2 regions of the Alteromonas sp. S015 genome follow, and region 1 is predicted to be linked to the other one. Evidence: predicted binding sites of a transcription regulator. Region 1 holds the regulator's gene; the other holds the start of a gene.
The links. The regulator sigma-54, encoded in region 1, starts transcription at its own class of promoters, with help from an activator protein. The targets are predictions, from matches to a motif close to GTTGGCACGNNNNTNGNNT.
Positions count from the first base shown of each region.

Region 1 (3,157 bases):
GAGCTAACTCACCAGCCTATGCACGAGCGTGCACGCCGCGGAATTGGCTACCTACCGCAGGAAGCGTCTATTTTTAGAAAGCTAACGGTACATGAAAATATCATGGCCATACTGCAAACCCGTAAAGATTTAAATTCACTTCAGCAGGAAGAAGAAGCAGATGCGCTACTTGATGAATTTAATATTAACCATATACGTAATAGTACGGGGATGAGTTTATCAGGGGGCGAGCGCCGTCGCGTTGAGATTGCCCGTGCCCTGGCCGCAAAACCGCAATTTATTTTGTTAGACGAACCATTTGCTGGTGTTGATCCAATATCAGTTAATGATATAAAGAAGATAATACAACATCTTCGCGATAGGGGTATTGGAATCCTTATCACAGACCATAACGTACGAGAGACATTGGATGTTTGTGAAAAAGCGTACATTGTGAGTCATGGCGAGCTTATTGCGCAGGGAACCGCGGAACAGGTTTTAAGTAATCAAAAAGTAAGGGATGTATACCTAGGCGAACAATTCAGGCTATAGTTAGTGTAACTGAATTGTCATTTTTCAGTTTCGCTCCGGTATATTCAATTTAGAGCATTAAAATAAGACGTAGATGAAACCATCTTTACAGCTAAAATTTAGCCAACAACTTACCATGACGCCACAGCTTCAGCAGGCCATTAAACTGCTGCAGCTTTCTACACTTGATCTTCAACAGGAAATTCAAGAAGCGCTCGACTCTAATCCACTATTAGAAATTGAAGAAGGTAACGACGAGCCACAGTTAGAAAAGAACAATATCGATAATGACGACGGGGGTTCTGAGGCCACTGCTTCTGCATCTAGTGACACGCTAGAAGCGGGTGATGCATTAGAAAAAAACGATCTTCCCGATGAGCTGCCTATCGACAGCACATGGGATGAATACTACTCCGCTTCATCTTCTCCCGCTCCGGGTCCATCTAATGACGACGAGCAGATCTTCCAAGGTGAGACTACTGAAGATATTCAAGAGCACCTATTGTGGCAAATGCGCCTTACTCATTTCTCGGATACCGATCGCGCTATCGCTACAGCAATCATCGACTCTATCGACGAGTCAGGTTATTTAACCGTTACCCTTGATGAAATTTTAGAAGCGGTTAACGATGATGATATGGAAGAGCCGATTGAAATGGACGAAATAGAATGTGTGCTTAAGCGCATTCAGATGTTCGACCCTATTGGTTCTGGCTCACGCTCTCCACAAGAATGTTTAATGGTGCAATTGCGCCAGTTTTCAGAAGACACACCGTGGCTTGCTGAAGCGAAACAACTGATTGAAGAATACTCTGACTTACTGAGCAGTAAAGACTATCGTACGCTTATGCGTAAAAGCCGATTAAAAGAAGATCAGCTGCGCGAGGCAATGCGTTTACTGCAAACCTTGAATCCTCGTCCAGGTAGTGCTTTAGTTACTAAAGAGCCTGAGTATGTTATTCCTGATGTATCAGTGACCAAAAAGAATGGCCGTTGGGTGGTTGAGCTGAACCCTGACAGTCTGCCTAAACTAAGTGTTAACCAACAGTACGCAGCCATGAGTCGCCGTGCCAAGAATAGTAGCGACTCACAATTCATCCGCTCACACATGCAAGAGGCCAAGTGGTTCATAAAGAGCCTTGAATCTCGCAATGATACATTGATGAAGGTTGCAAACTGTATTGTGCAGCAACAAATGGGCTTTTTTGAGCACGGTCCGGAAATGATGAAACCAATGGTGCTAAATGATGTCGCAGAAATGGTAGATATGCACGAATCGACTATTTCGCGAGTAACAACGCAGAAGTACATGCACACGCCACGTGGAATCTTCGAATTGAAATATTTCTTCTCAAGTCACGTTGCAACTGAGTCTGGTGGTGAATGCTCGTCTACAGCGATTCGAGCATTGATCAAAAAATTAGTGGCCGCTGAAAAGCCCAGCAAGCCGCTAAGCGATAGCAAGATTGCTTCATTGTTGGCCGAACAAGGCATTAAGGTTGCCCGGCGAACAATAGCAAAGTACCGGGAATCTTTATCGATTCCGCCGTCGAACCAACGCAAAAGCCTTATCTAAACGGGCTTAATAATATAAGGAAGACGAAATATGCAAATCAACCTTACTGGTCATCATGTCGAAATCACCGACTCTTTGCGTAATTATGTCGATACGAAGTTCAGCAAACTTGAACGTCACTTTGATCACATTTCTAATGTGCATGTCATCCTGAACGTTGAAAAATTAAATCAAAAAGCCGAAGCGACCGTTCATTTAAGTGGCGCTGAAGTATTCGCATCCTCAGAAAATACAGACATGTATGCGGCGATTGACAGCATGGTTGATAAACTCGACCGGCAGGTAATCAAGCATAAGGAAAAACTGAAAAAACACTAGTAGTCAATTAAGCATGGATATACAAGCCATCGTAAGTCTGGACCGCACCGAGTGTGCGGTTCAGTGTAACAGTAAAAAGCGAATTCTTGAGATCATCGCTGATATCGCTGCCAAGCAAAACGAAAACATTGACCAAGCAACGGTACTCAACAGTTTGATGGCTCGAGAGCGTATGGGTAGCACAGGCATCGGCAATGGTATCGCCCTGCCCCATGGCCGCTTAGCAGGCCTTGAGAAAGTGATAGCAATTGTTGTAACCAGCACGCCTGCTATTGACTTTGACGCCCTTGACGAAAAACCCGTAGACATATTTTTTGCACTACTCGTTCCCGAGGAGCAAACCGAAGGACACCTTCAAACGCTAGCCACAGTGGCAGGCAAACTGAGCGACAAAGAAACGATCAAAGCGATACGTCGCGCAACAACTAGCGACGATATACTTTCTGCATTAAGTTAACCATTAAGCGTCTTTTCATCGTTAAGTAGGCGCCTAATTCAACAACGCGTATATGATTGAACCAGAATATAGGGAGAAGTTAGGTGAAGCTGATTATAATCAGTGGTCGTTCGGGATCTGGTAAATCTGTCGCACTTCGCGCTTTGGAAGATTTAGGTTATTACTGCGTTGACAATATTCCGGTAAACTTACTTCCTACACTGACTCATACCGTTGTGGATGAATATGATCAGGTAGCGGTGAGCATTGATGTAAGAAACTTACCCAAAAACCCAGACGACTTGGTAGAAATTCTA
Region 1 is NZ_JAZETO010000002.1:281,643-284,799, reverse strand. It holds gene lptB (LPS export ABC transporter ATP-binding protein) at 1-531, shown strand, start outside; gene V7R42_RS05300 (RNA polymerase factor sigma-54) at 605-2,086, shown strand; gene hpf (ribosome hibernation promoting factor) at 2,117-2,404, shown strand; gene ptsN (PTS IIA-like nitrogen regulatory protein PtsN) at 2,418-2,861, shown strand; gene rapZ (RNase adapter RapZ) at 2,945-3,157, shown strand, end outside.

Region 2 (3,157 bases), on a different contig from region 1:
TATATTGGCGTGGTAAGAGACCCAATGAAGAGGGAATACATTTGCGTCAACTCTGCCTTGGTTAAAGATGCGAAGCCCGCGCTTATAAAGCCCAATAAAAAAGCAATTGAAATTATACTTGTTGATGAGCGGCTCACAGCACGGGATAAAGAGGTGCTTAACCAAGCAGTTTGGCCTAGAGATAGTACGCTTATTGGACTGGCGCATTTCAAAAAGCGTGAAGACGCGTGCGATAGTCTAATGTGGTGCGTAAAACACCGTGGCGTTCGCTAGAGATCACAAATTAACATCTATCGTCATTGCTGATGAGCGCAAGTTCGGTGTAAAGAGGGTAGTGGTCCGAACCAACGCCCTCAAGCTTCTCTATGTTTACCAGCGCAAAATGTTCAGAATGAAATACGTGGTCTAATGGCCACTTCACAAGTGGATATTTTGCGTGAAAAGTATTAAAAAAACCACGTCCCTCTCTGGGATCTAGCAGTCCACTTATTTTTTTAAATTTCCTGGTAGTAGGGGACCACGCCACATCATTTAAATCGCCAGCCACGATAATAGGCCCGTCTGTTTTAGCAATTTCCTCACCCACCACGGTTAGCTCAACATCTCTGGGCTTCGCATAAGTGTTTTCTGTTGGGCTTGGGGGTTTTGGGTGAAGAAAATATAAAGTAACAACGCTGCCGTGATGATTAATTTTCACTCTCATAGACGGAACATCCTCTTCAATTAGGAATCGCAGTGAGACCTCTTCAAAAGGAATTTTGCTATAAAGATGCATTCCATAGAGATTTTCTAATGGACAAAATTTACGAAACGGGTATTCAGACTCAATTTCACTGATGCCTTTCTGCCACTTTTCATTAGACTCCAGCGTGACAAGAAAATCGGGTTGCTTATTTCGAACGTGTGCGATGAGTTTGCGAAAGTCGTCATTTGGCATATACACATTGCTCGATAAAACACTTAGCTTTTGACTAGCGTTTTCAGCTTTTAAATGCCTAACCTCCCGTTTGTACAACGGTGTGTAAGGAATAATCCAAATGATTTGATAAATAAAGCTTACTATTAACCCAGCTACAATAACTATTGAGAACACGCCTATATGCGTGTGGTAGCTAGCATTAAACGCATGTCCTACAATCAATATTGAAATAATTGATGCAATTTGCAACCGCGGAAATTCCCACACTCTGACTAACCAATGAGAAGAAGGAAGTAAAGGGGCCCAACTAATGGCTATGAATAAGACTGAAACGGCATTAAGTGCAGAGTCCATGTCTGACTGTTCCTTGAACTTGATTAATAAAAAGCACCTTACCCGGAAAAATAGCGAAGTAAAGAAACACGCAACGACCGGAAAAGTAAAACAAATCATGATAGTTACGCCAACTTTCTAAATTAAGTTTAACCTCAATTATTATTAGCAAAACGAGTTTTAAGAGCAATATCAAACGCTGACAATAAATTTTGCACTACCGACTCACAATAAAAGGGGTTTACACGAGTACTTAAAATTAAGTAAAAAATTCTCAAATTAACGCAAAGTTTTCAAATCAGTGAATGTAAACATACAGTGGTACTGTTGATTTAACCTTTATAATCAAAGTGATACGGTTTTGGCAAGGATTTGGCATTGTTTACTGTGAGTTTCGACAAAGGAGAAATGTTATGAAACGTTCACTAATTTCTATGATTGTTGCTACAACGTTGACTACAGCTGCTTATGCAGGTGACATGGGGACAGACAACAAATGGGAGAAAGGTGCCAAAGACGCATGGATTGACGGTAAAGCTGAAGCTACGCTGTTGTTCAATGGCAACCTAGATTCATTCGACATTAACACTGACGTGAAAGACGGTAACGTGGTGCTTACTGGTAAGGTGGAAAACTCTGTCGATAAAAAGCTAGCGGAAGAGCTAGTAGCCAACATCGACGGCGTAACTTCTGTAGATAACAAGCTTACCGTTGTTGCAGATAACGATATGGATGGCGACATGTCCGAAGATATGGAAGATTCCGTAGATGAAGGCACGAGCGAACTAACAGACGCCAAGATTGCTACAGTAATCAAAACTCGCCTTCTTATGGACACTGACATTTCTGGCTTTGACATTGATGTTGACGTAGAAAACGGTGTGGTAACACTGACTGGCAAAGTTGATTCTGACGCTGAGCGTGACCTAGCAGTGGAAATTGCTAAGAATGCTTCTGATGTCAAAGACGTAGAAAGTGACCTACGTGTTGTTACTGAAACTGCAATGAACTAAAGGTTCGTTTATTCGACTTAATGAAAAAGGGGCATTCGCCCCTTTTTTCTTGCCTAACGTAAGTAAGATAGACCGGTCAGCACATCGACATAACTAATGTTTCCACTCTTTATTCAATAAGACAACTTCATCGTTTTCATATTTAATTTCTTTACGGAGTTCAGTGCCATTGTCTACATTGTCGCTTTTTGTCGTTGGTCTTTGCGTCACAAGGTTAGCTTTGAAGATTTCTGTAGGTTCGCTGCTTTCACCTACCGTTAAGTTGGAAAACGCGACCTGTACATAGTCACCATTTTTCTTATCTTCTGCCCAGTTTCCTGTACCCATACATGCAGCGTACCAAAAGCCGTCATCATCTTTAGTACTGCACTGGTTGTAAGCCCCCGCTTTGAAGTAATTCCAGTCTTGCGTATAACCGTAAGGGTGATCGTGCTTATCTAACTCACCATAAGCATTTACACCATTGGCGAGATTGATAGCATAATTAACGGTTTTGTGTCTGTCTGATTTAAAGCTTAGATACATCACATCACCGTGAACATTCACTTCATAACTAAAGCTCTCGTTAAGTTTGATACCTTCGCTACCAGGGTCTTCAGGGTTGGTCCATATATTCCCCCAAACTGGATAAGCAATATCAGTGCGGTTTTTTTCATTCTTGGGCAGGTTGCGCTCGTAAGTCCAAAACACAGACCCGGTTTCATGGCGTGGCCACTTTTTATAATAAATTTTGAGTGGCTCGTTACCCCAACCAAAGCCCTTTACTTTTTTCTTCCATTTACTGGCGTGTATTTGACCCACTACAACTGAAAAAGCTGGCGCTTTATCAGGATATTTAGCTCTGGTAGCGACATGCTGCACTTTAAGCGTAGCGTTTAATTTTCCGCCCACT
Region 2 is NZ_JAZETO010000005.1:196,363-199,519, reverse strand. It holds gene V7R42_RS11370 (hypothetical protein) at 1-273, shown strand, start outside; gene V7R42_RS11365 (endonuclease/exonuclease/phosphatase family protein) at 284-1,273, opposite strand; gene V7R42_RS11360 (BON domain-containing protein) at 1,666-2,265, shown strand; gene V7R42_RS11355 (polysaccharide lyase family 7 protein) at 2,359-3,157, opposite strand, start outside.
Region 2: the regulator sigma-54 is predicted to act here: its motif matches at 1,613-1,631, upstream of V7R42_RS11360 (BON domain-containing protein).